Regions from separate parts of the Clostridium omnivorum genome, predicted to be linked through region 2. Evidence: riboswitches for the same ligand, from Rfam matches in the RefSeq annotation. Region 2 holds a riboswitch; the other holds the start of a gene.
The links. A riboswitch is a leader RNA that binds a small molecule or an ion and turns the genes downstream of it on or off. The one in region 2 is predicted to bind nickel and cobalt.

Region 1: another riboswitch for nickel and cobalt. It lies ahead of bsdE14_RS20590 (TetR/AcrR family transcriptional regulator C-terminal domain-containing protein); the one in region 2 lies ahead of bsdE14_RS13505 (cation-translocating P-type ATPase).

What each region holds. Positions count from the first base shown of each region.
Region 1 is NZ_BRXR01000001.1:4,323,791-4,331,450, forward strand. Features, by position in the region: gene bsdE14_RS20560 (ABC transporter substrate-binding protein) at 1-172, opposite strand, end outside; gene bsdE14_RS20565 (sensor histidine kinase) at 514-1,932, shown strand; gene bsdE14_RS20570 (flavodoxin family protein) at 1,975-2,556, shown strand; gene bsdE14_RS20575 (PHP domain-containing protein) at 2,627-3,502, opposite strand; gene amrA (AmmeMemoRadiSam system protein A) at 3,651-5,060, shown strand; gene amrS (AmmeMemoRadiSam system radical SAM enzyme) at 5,064-6,050, shown strand; NiCo riboswitch at 6,135-6,234, shown strand; gene bsdE14_RS20590 (TetR/AcrR family transcriptional regulator C-terminal domain-containing protein) at 6,310-6,861, shown strand; gene bsdE14_RS20595 (hypothetical protein) at 6,876-7,660, opposite strand, start outside.
Region 2 is NZ_BRXR01000001.1:2,861,839-2,869,498, reverse strand. Features, by position in the region: gene bsdE14_RS13515 (DUF4272 domain-containing protein) at 1-28, opposite strand, end outside; gene bsdE14_RS13510 (hypothetical protein) at 297-1,025, opposite strand; gene bsdE14_RS13505 (cation-translocating P-type ATPase) at 1,370-3,913, opposite strand; NiCo riboswitch at 4,023-4,118, opposite strand; gene bsdE14_RS13500 (cation diffusion facilitator family transporter) at 4,185-5,048, opposite strand; gene bsdE14_RS13495 (metallophosphoesterase family protein) at 5,209-6,069, opposite strand; gene bsdE14_RS13490 (HAD family hydrolase) at 6,084-6,719, opposite strand; gene bsdE14_RS13485 (hypothetical protein) at 6,791-7,321, opposite strand.

The DNA of each region.
Region 1 (7,660 bases), 1.5 Mb from region 2:
CGGCGTAGAAAGGAGCGTAGAATACTGAACGAGTAACTTCGTTTAACCTTACCTTTGTAGTAGTAGTTTTACTTTGAGAAGAAGGGGTTTTGTTTCCACAGCCAGCTAGAGTAGTAGAAATAAGTAAGAAAACAAGGAATAAAATTGAGACAACTGAAAATTTTCTTTTCATATGAACCTCCATAATTAATTAATATTAATTCATATTATGATGTTCATACTAAAAGTGCCACGGGGCATTTTGTTTACGCATATCAATAAGGCAATAATTAATTATAATCTGAGAACATCTAATTGGATGGAAGAAAAATAATTCTAAACTACTATACAAGATATTATGAATAAATAGAAAAAATAATGTTATTAATAGAATGTGATCTGTTTAATGTGGATTCTACAAGCAAATTGTAAATTCGACCATTTTACCAAATAATTAGTAAAACATGAAGGGTTTTGTTTAGCATATGTCGAATAGTTAGTAAAAAAATATGATTCTTGAGAGGTGCAAATTCTATGATAGTTAGAAATTGTGATATAGACATAGAATCACTGAATATGAAGGACGTTATAAACATTAATTTGCTTCAGACCTTCCAGGACAATTTTGCAGAAAGCATGGATATAGCAAGCATTACAGTAGATAGAAATGGAAGTCCTTTAACTAGCCCAAGTTCTTATACAAGTTTTTGCATTGATTATGTTCATTCAACTCCTATTGGAGATAGCAGATGTGCTGAGTGCCATAAAAAGGCTGGGGAAATAGCTGTTCAAACGGGGAAACCATATATATATACTTGTCATGCGGGATTAATTGATTTTGCTGCACCAATTTTAATAAATGGGCATCAGATTGGTACTATATTAGGTGGACAAGTATTAACAAAAATACCTGATGAAGCAACTTATAGAAAAGTAGCAAGAGAAATACAGGTGAATGAGGATAAGCTTGTTGATTCTGTAAAAAAAATTAAAATAACCACAGAAAAAAATATTAGAGCTGCGGCAGAACTTTTATATATATATGCAAATTCACTTTCTAAAATAGGCTACGAAGAATTAAAGCTCAAAAATAGTTCTAAATTACTAGAGAATGAAGTATCAAGAACAAATCTATTACTAGAGGAATCAAAAAGGGCTAACGAATTAATGACTCAACAATTTTCAATATTATCTCATGAATTAAAAACTCCACTTAATATTATTTTTAGTTCCTTACAGCTATTAGAAAGCTGTTATAAAGCAAGTTCCTTAGTTCCTGAAACTGGAATGTTTTTAAAATACTCCAATATAATGAAGCAGAACTGCTACAGATTGACTAGACTCATAAATAACATAGTAGATATGAACAAAATTGAACTTGGGTTTTCAAGTTTAAATTTAAAAAATAGTAATATAATCGAGGTAATTGAAAATATAACTTTGTCAGTTGTTGAACATGCAAGCTTAAAAAATATTAGTATAGTTTTTGATACTGATGTTGAAGAAAAAATAATCTCCTGTGATTCAGAGAAAATTGAAAGAATTATGCTGAATTTATTATCAAATGCAATTAAGTTTACCGAAGCAGGAGGAAGTGTAATTGTAAGTATATGTGATAAAAATGATTATATACTTATTTCAGTAAAGGATAGCGGCATTGGAATTCCAGAGGATATGCTTGAAAAAATATTTGATACTTTTACACAAGTTGATGGTTCATTAACAAGAAATACTGAAGGCAGCGGGATAGGTTTGTCTATTGTAAAATCCTTTACTGAAATGCATGGCGGTGAAGTTACTGCAAAAAGTCAATTGGGTAAGGGCAGTGATTTCATAATCAAAATGCCAGTTAATAATATTGAGAATGAATCCAATACGGATAATCAAGAAGATAGCAGCTTAAATGATAATGAGGAAAAAGTTAATATGGAATTTTCTGATGTATATTTATAATTAGATGAATTATGAGAATGATTTTGAGAGGGGATAATACAATTGAAATTTTGTGTTTTGATGGGAAGTCCTAGGTTAAAAGGAAATACAGCTGAATTATTAAAGCCTTTTATAGCTGAGCTTGAAGATAAAAAAGCTGAGATTACTTACATATCTTTAGCTACAAAAAACATTTTACCCTGTAAGGGCTGCTATGCTTGCCAGGATGTTAGTGGTGAATATGGTTGTGTACAGCAAGATGATACAGCAGAAATAATAGAAAAAATAGTTGACTGTGATTGCGTTGTTTTGGCAACTCCTATATATTCATGGTATTGCACAGCACCTATGAAGGCTTTACTTGATAGACATTATGGGCTCAATAAGTTTTATGGCAGTGCTAAAGGTTCGCTATGGAAAGGTAAAAAGATAGCAATAGTAGCTACACATGGATATGATGCAGAATATGGTGCGGGTCCTTTTGAAACTGGTATTAGGAGATTATGCCAACATTCTAATTTAGAATATATGGGTATGTATTCTGTTCGAGATGAGGAAAATATAGCATCATTTCAAACTGAGAAGGCAATGAATGGAGCAAGAGTTTTTGCCAGAAAGTTACTTGAAAACGATACTGATGCTTAAAAGAGCTGTAATGACTTAACTAAACTAGAACCCCTCGGAAAAACCGAGGGGTTAATATTAAACATTTATCCTAATTACTAATACTTGGAAACCAAGTTAATAATATATCGTTAGGTATTTTCGTGCCATGCACACTTTCTCCCATTTTAACATTTGGCTTAAGCTTTCCATGATAATCACTTCCACCTGAGGAGTATAGATTGTGCTCACAACAATAGTTAAGCAGATACTTTGTTTTGTCAATGGAATGGAGAGAATGATAGCATTCGATACCATCTAGTGCATTTAGTGAAATTATTGAACTTAGAAATTCATCATGATCATCTACTATATATCCATAAAGATGTGCTAGAAAGGATTTACCACCTGCTTTTTTTATGAGAGCAGCAGCTTCCTGTACTGTTAGATAATCCTTCATCTGATCAAGGAAAAATGGGCTTTCTTTATTATTCACGCAGGTTCTGTAAAATGCATTTAGACTTTCCCATATTTCTTTAGTAAAATATTTTTCATTCTCAGGATATTTTCTAAGATCAGCATGCATTATCTGTGTAGCAAAGTACTTACCATCAATTGATAAATTTTCAGTATATTTTAAGTTAAGATTTCGGCATACTTCCTTCATTTTTCTAAGATAATTATTTTCTCTTTCATAAAACCTTTCATCTGAAACTAACCCCGTTGAACTAATAACCTCAAAATCCAAGCCATAGCCTAAAATTTCTATTGGCTTTCCATTGTGAACAGCAGAAAATTCACAGCCATGAATAAGTTTTCCTTTAAAATAGTTATCAATATTAATATCATTTAGCTTTTTATAAGCACTTATGGAATCATGGTCTGTAATAGAAATATACTCTAATCCTAATTGTTGAGCCTTTATAAGAATATCCATTGGTTCATCTGAACCATCTGAGGTAGTGGTATGTATATGTAAATCTATCATAATAATACAGCTCCTTTTTGTTGTTACATATTTTATTGTAGCTAAATTTATAAAGTCTAGCAATAGGATTTCCTGGAGGCTACATAATAACTATAGTAAAATCCAATAATACTATTGAAAATAAAGATATATATAAGGAGATTATAGAATGAAAAATATTTTAGGTTATTATCTAATGCCCCATCCACCAATAGTAATTCCTGAGGTAGGAAAAGGTGAAGAAAAAAAGATAGATAGAACTTTCAATGCATGTAATGAGATTGGGTTAGAAATAGCTAACCTTAAACCAGAGACTATAGTAATTATAACGCCTCATGGAGCCATGTTCTCAGATGCAATAGCAATTTCAGATGAAGAGAGAATTACTGGAGATTTAAGAAATTTTGGAGTTAGCAGTGTAAAAATGGACTTTGCTATGGACAGGGAGTTTAATGAAAATTTAAATCATATTTGTCAATTAGATGGAATATCCACGGCTACAGTAGGTTCAGCTTTGTTAAAGAAATACGATTACAAATTTCAATTAGATCACGGAGCTATTGTTCCACTATATTTTGTAAATAGGCACTACAATGAATATAAAATAGTTCATATAACCTATTCCTTACTTGGAGAGATGAATTTATATAGATTTGGAATGAATTTAAGGAAGACTGCTGAGAAGCTAGGTAGAAAGATAGTAATAATAGCAAGTGGAGATCTTTCTCACAAGTTAAAGGAGGAAGGACCATATTCCTATTCACCTTATGGAGAAAAATTTGATGCACAGTTCTTAGAATTTCTCCATAATGGAGATGTAAGTTCATTATTTAATATGAATAAAACTATGGTAGAAGAAGCTGCACAGTGTGGGTTAAATTCAGTTTACATTCTCATAGGGGCTATGGAAGGAAAAAATTTTAAAGGGGACCTTTTGTCCTATGAAGGAACTTTTGGTGTGGGCTATGGAGTAATGAAGTTTAAAAGAGGAGAAGAAGACAGTAGTGCTTTAAATTTATTAATAAAATTAAAGAAAGAAAAAACTAAGAAAAAGCTTGATTCTGGGAATCCTTATACAAAACTTGCTAGGGAAAGTTTATATTTCTATTTTAGTCATGGCGGAAGAATGAAAGATATAACTAATTTACCTAATGAGCTTCTAAAAGAAAAGCATGGGGTTTTTGTATCCTTAAAAAAGTTTGGTTCACTTAGAGGATGTATAGGAACCATTGCACCAACTACTAATTCAGTGGGTGAAGAGATAATAAAAAATGCCATAGAAGCAGCTTTAAATGATCCAAGATTCGAAACTGTGAAGGAAGATGAATTAGAGGATATAGACATATCTGTAGATGTTCTTATGGATGCAGTCAAAGCTAGCAGAGAAGAATTAAACCCAAAGATATACGGTGTTATAGTTACAAAGGGTTATAGGAGAGGGCTTTTATTGCCAGATATTGAAGGAGTAAATACTGTGGAGGAACAGTTAAGTATTGCCTGCAGCAAGGCTGGAATTGATGACAATGAGGATTATGAAATAGAAAAGTTTGAAGTTGTAAGGTATAAAGAAGGTGAATAGAATTTGGATTCAAAAATTTTATTTTATGAAAGATTAGAGGATACGGTTAGGTGTAGAGTTTGTCCACATAATTGTTTAATAGATGAAGGAAAGTATGGAATATGTAGAGTTCGAACAGTTAAAAACGGAGAACCTGTTGCTATTAATTATGGGGAAGTTACATCTTTAGCAGTAGATCCTTTAGAGAAAAAGCCTTTATATCACTTTAAACCTTCAAAAGATATATTATCTCTTGGAAGCTTTGGCTGCAATATGACCTGCAGCTTTTGTCAAAACTATGAGATATCTCAGGGTAGACCAACAACTCAGTTTACAAGTATAGAAGAATTAACAAATATAATTCCTAACATAGAAAATAATGTAGGGATTGCTTTCACTTATAATGAGCCAATGATGTGGTATGAATATATGTATGAGGCGGCTAAGAAAATTAAAGAGCACAATAAAGATACATCAATAGTCGTTGTGACTAACGGTTATATAAATGAAGAACCTCTTATGAAGCTTCTGCCTTATGTTGATGCTATGAACATTGATTTGAAAGGTTATACCAATAAGTATTATAAAAAGGTATGCGGTGCTAAGTTAGAGCCAGTACTAGAAACAATAAAAAGATGTAATGATCACTGTCATGTTGAAATAACAACTTTGCTTGTAAGTGATGAAAATGATTCTTTGGAGGAAGTTCATGAAATAGCACAATTTATTGCCAGTGTTAATAAGGATATGCCTCTGCATTTAAGCAGGTATTTTCCTAGATACATGATGAAAAATGAGGAAACAAAAGTAGAAAAAATGCTTTTAGCAAAGGAAGCGGCTAAGAAATACTTAAACTATGTATATATTGGTAACGTTGGCGGGATAGAAAACAATACTTACTGTCCAAATTGTAATGCTACACTTATAAAGAGAACTGGCTACAATACAGAAGTTAATATTAAAGATAATAGATGTTATTCCTGTGGGGAAAAGATTAATATAATAATATGATGAAAAAAGTAGTTTATGGACAAATGGAATATCTTGACATGAATTGAAAGCAGATATTATAATTATAATAATTGATTTTAAATTACTTTTTAAACTGAGCAGGCAATGAACCTAGTTGTAGGTCATAGGGCTGGGTCGTTACAGAACGACAACAGATGAGGTTTAACACATCTGTGGGACAGTGATTTGTTCCACAGATATTTTTTTATAGAATTTAATAATAATAGTTTTTGAAAGTAATATTGAGGGAGGGGAGTGTATGCCTGAATCACATCTAACTAAAAATGCACTGTCTGCAGCTATGAAAAAACTTATGGACAAGTATCCAATGGAAAAAATTAAAATTAGTGATATCGTTGAACAATGTGGTATGAATAGGCAGAGCTTCTACTACCATTTTAAGGACAAGTATGATTTAGTGAATTGGATTTTTTATACTGAATTCATTGAAAGTATCAAAAGCTCTTTGGATAAGCCACCAGGAGAATTAACAGAAGAAATATGCGTTTTTTTTTATGAAAACCGTAACTTTTATAGTAATGCTTTAAAAGTAACAGGACAAAACTCCTTTTCCGATTATTTTGTTGAGGTTTTGCACCCAATAATACATTCACAGCTTGAGGAAATTATTAAAGATGATCCTAACCATGACTTTTATGCAACTTTCTTTGCTGATGCTATTCGGGTTTCAATAACTAGATGGCTGCTTGAAGGTGCTAAAATGCCACCCAAAAAGTTTGCAGAACTATTGAAGATTGCATCCACTGATGTTATCTATAAGTTGGTTAAAGATTCTGAGAAAGCAGAATAATAGTTTAGGAGTAATTAATCCTTGGTATAGTTTTTCAAAATGCTATTTAGTGATTGTGTTCTGAGGTTTATACCTTTATCTAATGTATCTTCTAATGAAAATTCTATGGATCCATTACTTTTAATTGCCATGAAACCTTCTTTTGTTGAGATCATTCGAGAAATAGCCGCATAATCTTCATAAAAATCGAAAATAAAAAATGGGTATTTAATTGCGCTTTTTGATGTTTGTATAAACTTTGAAAAGCGCTCTTTATTTTCAGTTTCATTTAGACCATGTTTAATATAAAAAGCAAAAGCACAATGTAGAAATTCAACTTGTTTTAGATATTCGTCGCTAATTAAATATTCAAAATTGAAGTCGCTACACATATTGTAAATACCATATAGGCATTTGTTCTTAATTAAGATATCTGCTGCATTTCTACAAATTATATAGTTTTGGATATCCATAGCTAACATAGGTACAATATTTCCAGCATTAATCAGTACCTTTGCAATTCCATCCGTAAGCAAGTCAGGTTTAAAAAAAATAAAATAGCTGCTGTTCTTATGAAGTTTAAGCATATTGAGCAGTGAATTTAACTGTTCTTTATTTATATTTACAAAAAACATACCGCAATAAATGCCCATAAGTTCTCCGCTTATTAAAATGGTTTCTATTTCTTTTATAGAAAGAATATCCTTAGTATTATGTATAAAATCAAAAATTAAAGCCCAAGGGACATTATATCCATTATTCTTCTTGGATTTTTTTATTTTTTCTGCACCATAAATCCAACTGTTATAACCTAGATTGA
Region 2 (7,660 bases):
TTCTTTCAGCTTCATTCGTGAAAAACAAACTTACACCTCATTTTCTAAAATAATAATGCCCAACGTCTCAAATTCCCGACACAGAGAAGCCTATAGCGACCGCACTTATCTTCGCAGGTGTGCTTTGCAGTCTTTACTTGCAAAGAAGACTTGAGCGTTTTCTTAGTTGTGGTTTAATTCTAGTTTATATTAAGATACCTTTCTCAACCATCTCTCCAATTCGTAATGATAAACATCTCCATAATGGTAGTTTGTTTTTGCCTATATCTTGAATGATTATATTATAAGCTTCGTAGCTAAACCGGCAAAACTGAAATAATATATCCACCGGCAATTAAGCTTACAAAATTAGCTATAAAAGCATAAACTAAACTACGACTTTTTCCATGTTCCTTAACTAAAATCGGAAACGCAATCATTTCAATCACAAATACAAAAAACTCCCCAATAATTAAGCTTAAAATTAAATAGCTTGGCATTAGTGAACCTCCGCTATTCAACCAAACATTCAAGGCGCCCTGCGTAACAAGATTGATAAAAAGGAATGTAATCCAACTTCTCTTTTGTCTATAATTAAAGAGCCAAAATATGATACCTTCAAGAAAAAGTGTAAGTAGTAACCGCATTGTTATCAGAAGTATCCTACGAAACGGATATGTTCCTGGTGTAAGTTCTCGATTGCTTATGTCCAAAGTAAATATACTGTTATATTGCCGCAATGGCTTAACAATCGTACATTCAAAGCTCTCCCCATTTGTAGTAACCTTAAAAGTATATTCGTCAGTTGCTCGCATATCACTTGAATAAAATGCATAATATCCTTCCCATGCAACCTTACGAATTCTTGCTTTAGGTTGGCTTCCATTTGACACTAATGCAATCGAAAGATCCTTTGGGGGATTATTTACAAGTATAACCAATGATGGCGGTTTCGCAGAATTTGCAAATGCTATTGTAGATGGTGTAAATATCATTAACATAATTAATATCATAACTATAATTGAGTTTTTTCCAATCTTGTACACATTAACCTCCTCAATTAATTTTATAAGTTTGCTTTTTCTATCCTTCACCTATTATCCTTATATACCTAACCTTAGCAGTATTCCCAACACTTATAATGGGAAATATTACTCAAGCTTATAATTCACTTCTTAGCATTTAAATCCATCTTACTAATAAGTGAATTATAACATAAATTACATAATATTACATACACTTTCATCAATGAAGCAATAACAATACGATTTTCATATAAAAAGTCTTAAATAATAATCAAAAAAATTAGAGTCATAGCGGCATAATAACTTAAATTACTATTGCTGCTATGGCTCTTAAATTAATCAAAATTGAATTATCAGCCTTTAAATTACTGACTTAGATAGCTATATTTACTTTGTTTTCTTATGTTTTTTGTTACCTTAACAAGTTCATACCACAGAACTGAAACTGCGGATATTACAGCAGCTAATATTAGCTGACTTAGTGATAGAGGTGCTAGCTTTAAAAAGCTATTTAATGGAGTATATAGGATTACTGCAAGTCCTGCTAATGTTCCAAAATTTACGGTCCACATTACCTTATCCTTTTTAAGTTTGGCGAAGGATTTAATTGCATAATCAGAATCTGAACTATTAACATTTACAAGCAGCACATTAGCAAGCAATATAATTGTAAGTCCCATTGCCCTTGCAAGCGGTGCGTTAGTTGAATTATTGTTTAAAAATGCATAGTAAGTTCCAAAGGATGCTCCAAACATTACAACACCTTGAATTATACTTTTAGTAAGAGTTTTTGTTGTTAGTATTTTTTCATTTGCATTACGAGGTGCTCTTTCCATAATATCATCTTCAGCTGGTTGTCGTTCCAATACAATAGAGCAAGTAGGATCAATTACTAATTCAAGTAAAACAACATGGAGCGGAAGAAGTAACAGGCTTGAAGGATTTATTCCTAGTATAGGAGCTAATAGTGATGCAAAGGCAATAGGAATATGAATAGTAAATACATATCCAATTGCTTTTCTAATGTTATCATAAATTCTTCTTCCATCCCTGATAGTTTCAACAATAGTAGAAAAATTATCATCAAGTAAAATTAAATCTGCCGCCTCCCTTGAAACCTCTGAGCCTCTCTTACCCATAGCAATACCAATGTCTGCATGCTTTAAGGCAGGAGCATCATTAACGCCGTCTCCAGTCATTGCAACTATCTCTCCATTTTCTTTAAAGGCCTTAACTATTCTCATCTTATGCTCAGGAACAACTCTAGAAAACACATTAACTTCTTTTACTCTCTCCCTAAGCTCTTCATCACTCATTTTATTTAATTCATCACCAGTAATAATTTTATCGCTATTTGGCATGTTTATCTGCCTTGCTATAGAACTTGCTGTTACTCCATTATCTCCGGTTATCATAACTACGCGAACACCAGCTTTTGTACAAGTTTTAATATCTTCTTTAACCGACTCCCTAGGAGGATCTGCTAAGCCAATAAGCCCGCAAAGTTCCAAACTACATTCTGTAAGCTTATCAGGAATGTTGCTTTCCTCTGATATTTTCATTTGTCCAACAGCAATAACACGAAGCCCTTCCTTAGACATTTCAAGTATTTTCTTTTCTGCTATTTTTCGATCATTATCAGTAAGACTACATATTGTTAAAATACGTTCTGGTGAACCTTTTGCTGCAACTGTAATATCACTATGGTTTTGCCATACATGACCCATCATTTTTAATTCATCAGTAAAGGCATATTCTTTTACAAGCTCTCCACCAAAGAGAATATCTCTTGTAATTCCACCTTCTTCACAAAAAGTTATCATAGACTTTTCCATTGGGTCATAGGCATCAGGTTTACAGCCCATTCCCATAATTTTTGTCAATGTATTTGTGTCATTTTTTAAACTCCAAACTTCTCTAACTGACATTTTGTTCATTGTAATTGTACCAGTTTTGTCAACACACAGAACAGAAACAGCACCTAAGGTTTCTACAGATGGCAGTTTTCTAACAAGTGAGTGCTTTTTGGCAAGTCTCCATGCACCCATAGATAGAAATACTGTTAGTATAACTGGAAATTCTTCTGGTATCATGGCCATAGCAAGAGTTACACCAGACAAAATACTTTCTATAAGTCTATCCGTAAAAGCATGGTCAGGAATATTAAAATACGTAACAATACCAACAATAATGAATAAAACCGCTGCAATTATAGCACATAGCTTTACTAATTTTGAGGTTTGTTTTTGAAGCGGTGTTGGATTATCAGGAGCAGATATAACGTCTTGTCCTATTTTTCCATATTCAGTAGCTGAACCAATTTTATCTACCAAAATAATACCTGTACCTTGTGTAACAAGAGTACCAGCATAGCAATAATCTTTACGCCAATAATCAGCATCATTACTATCACAGTTTTCTTTAGAAACCTTCCATACTGCTTCAGCCTCTCCAGTTAGGGAAGATTCATCAATAGCTAGTGTACTAGCTTTCATAACTACTCCATCAGCAGGAACTTTAACTCCTTCTGATATAAACATAATGTCGCCAGGCACTAAATCGCAGCTGTTGATTATTTTCTCACAGTCATCACGAAGCACCTTAATCTGAGGTGCAGATAAATCCTTTAAGGCTTTTAAAGTCTTGTCTGTTTTCCATTCTTGGATTGTTTCAATGCCTATTATTCCAACAACGAAAATAAGCATAATTGCGCCATCTCTAGGCTCTCCTAATATGAAGTATATTGTAGCCGCAACGATAAGCAATAAAAACATTGGCTCGGTAATGACGTGTAAAACTTTGTGTAAAAAGCTTTCCTTTTTCTCGGCCACAAGTTCATTTTTACCGAATTTTTCTTGAAGCTTTTTTACTTCTTGAGAAGTTAGTCCTTGGAAATGTTGTTCTGTCATAAATAGTTACCTCCATTTTTGCTTATTATAAGCATTTTTAAGATAGCTCTATGGCATTGCAATCATCAGAAATGTTCTATTAGTATAAAAAAATACCTGTAGAACATTTTACTGTCCCACAGGTATGTATTATCATCCTGTTGCCAATTAAGGCCCAGCCCCACGAACTTACAAGTAAGTTCATCGCCTGCTCAGTTTGTACTGTAGATTTATATGCAGTGCAAAGAGATATTAATAGTATATCATACTGAACATAAGCTGTAAATATATTCTAACTATGATCAATGTGAATGGTTAAGTTTATATTTTTAATTTTCTCCTCTAAACTTTTTTCTAACCTTTTCGTAAGCTCATGAATATCTTTTGCAGTAAGCTCTGGATTTACAGTTACGTGAAAATCAACATACCTTACCGCACCTGATTTTCTTGTTTTTATGTTATGAAAATCTAAAATTTCAGTTTTGTAGGTTTCTAAAACCTCTTTTATTTTTTCCTCTTCCTCTGAGGAAAGTCTTGTATCTATGAGAGGAGCAAATGCACCCTTGGATAAGTGCCAAGCCTCTTTTATTATAAAGCATGCAACTATAATGGCTGCAATAGGGTCTAGAATGCTTATTCCTGTTAACTTTATAAGCAGCAACCCTGCTGCAATTCCAGCAGAAGTATATACATCAGTTTTTAGATGAAGAGCATCTGCCTCCAAGGCAAGTGAATCTTCTTCCTGAGATACCTTGTAAAGAATTCTAGATACTACTGTATTCACTACAGCAGATATTGCCATTGCTATAATAGCTATAACTGTTTCCTCTATCTCTACAGGGTGCATTATTTTTAAAACTGATTCTTTTATTATCAAAAAAGCTGCTATAAAGATTAATAGCCCTTCTGCTAAGCCAGAAATGTTTTCGATTTTTCCATGACCATAAGGGTGCTCTATATCTGCTGGTTTTGAGGAAATTCTAACAGAAAAAAAAGCAATAATAGATGCTACTAAATCCATGCCAGAATGGATAGCCTCAGAAACAATACTCACAGAACCACTTAGAAGCCCAGCTCCTACTTTTAAAATAATTAAAATTGTATTTGAGATAATGGATAAGGAAGCAACTTTTGCTTTTCTATCTAATGCTATCATAGGATTAATTCTCCTTTTAATATAAAATATTAAGAAGTTACACTTTTATATCCAATCCTTTTTTTCACAGTACTCATAAGATCCTTCACTTATTTTAACCAATATTTAAAGAAAAAAATCTGATAAACATTAGAAGCTTTCCATAAGTAAGTTATTATTCCTATAACCCTATTAATTCATTTACAGCCTTTGCCCAAAACTCTTCAGGGATATAAGGCCACACACAATCACCAGTTTCTTCCCTACATAACTCCATAGCCCTTGATAGAACTTTACCATGAGATATATTACCTCCACGTAATATGTTTTCAGTTAACACTCTCCAGTAAGGTGCATGCACGTCAAGCTTAGCTTCATGCATATCCCTGATTACTCTATCAACATCATACTCAAGACTAATAAACTCCTCAGACCATGTCCCATCATTTCCATGTAATATCAAAAATTGGGTCTTTCCTACACTAAAAAGAGGTACTCCAACAGCCCCAGGATTTAGAACACATTTATCGTTATGTACAATCTTCCTCTGTATATGGGTATGTCCACATAAGATAATTGATGTTTTTACATTATTCATGATTTTGATAGTCATATCATCATTTGGCAGCATTTTTTCATTTATATTATTAGGTGAACCGTGACAAATTGTGATTGCAGGCATATCATCTACGGTTATTTCTCGTACTGGCTGCAGCTGTGCAAAAAAATCTAAATCCTTAGAAGTAAGTAATTTGTATGTATATAATAATGAACCACTTGCAGAATTGTTGTCTTCCCATCCCTTTTCACCGCCAGCACGGTATTTGAGCCAGTAATCTTCCTTATTTCCCTTGATAAAATAACATGTATATCTTTTATTAAGATCATATAATATTTTCATTGTTCTTTCAGGGTATGCTAATTCTCCAACATAATCACCCAAAAAGAAAAATGTACTAATATTACGTGAAAATGCATATTCAAGGCAACGCTCCAATGCAATATAATTGCCATGAACATCTGCTAACACTGCTATGTCCATACTTTTTCTCCATTTCAAAATACATATTTAAGAATGTCTGTTAAGTCCTCTGTATCAACTGCATACATTGCACTCTTTCGAACCCTTTGAGAACTGTTTATGGCAATAGATTTACCGCAGTACTCAAAAATCGGAATATCTGTTGATCCATCGCCTACAGCAATACATTCTTCAGGTTTAATACTATTACTTTTGCAAAAGTGTTGTAAGCATTCAATTTTTTGTTCAGCCCCAATGTAATTAAGAATTTTCCCGGTAAATACTCCTTCAACTACTTCATAAACACTACCATAATAATCATCAAATCCCCAAATATCAGCTACAACCTTTGCTACTTGCTTTGGGCCCACAGTAATTACAATACATTTAATATTTTGATCATGCAGTGCTTCAACTACACTTTTAATATTCTTTAAAGGTTTTGCAAGCTCTAAAAAACATTCAGCTATCTTACTTTCTTCAAGATCTAAAAGTAATTCTGCTCTAAGATAATCTGCCGTTTTATAATCAATTAGGCCCTTTTCTTCTTGTTTTTGAATTAAAGAGTGCTCTCTTTCTTTATCATTCAAAATGCATGGCAGCATAACAGAATGGATTTCTCTAATGAGAGTATCATCCAGATCAAAACAAACAAGCTTCATTTTTTCCATCTCTAATCACCTCAGTTAAAAACCAATATATTAATTACAAACTACAAATTTACATTTCAATAAATGTATACTTAATCTCCATACCGATATAAGTTAATAACGTATTTTGTATTGGGAAGGTATTCTATACGATACTTTCTGCCTTCAATTAGAACATTTGAATCATATTTACCCTTTACATGAAATTCCTTATCTCCAATAGTAAAATATGTAGTGGTTGATTTTCCATGAACAATATGATAATTAATTAACTTTCCTTCATATGAAGAATAATCAGAACTAATAATTTTATCAATGTCTTTATAATAATTTGGCAAGTCTCCAGTAATTAACATGATAGAAAAAACAGTCCACAAAAAACCCATTATCCACATTATTATTAATCTAAAAGGCTTTCTACCTTTATATATAGATGGAATGAATTGTATTACTCCTAATATAAACATTATAACTACAAAACTACTATATCCTATTACTGTTCCAAAATATTCTTTTTTGGTGTCTTTAGATACCATTAAAATAAAGGACATAATAAAACTAATTAACACTACTCCAATAAAAGTAAGTGTTATTACTTTCAGTTTCTTTGTATACTTTTTCAAACTATCAATCTCCTAATAAAAACCTATATATTGATTATAAACCACAAATTTACATTATTCTATATAAAAAAGTCCACCAACCAATGTAGACATCAAAATTTTGTTATCTGATATTCCAGATTATTTAATATTTATAGGCTTAATACTTTTCTAAGAACTTCTTTTAATGTAGCTTTTATATTACCCAAAGAGTATAAAATGGCGAAGTTGAGAAAGAATCAAACCAAACTGGTTGGATTTACAGGCCGATGGAATGTCATTCCGTTAGTATAACTAAATAGCTCATGATTTCCATATTAACTATACGAAATTATATCAGGAAGCAAAAATAAGAAGGTA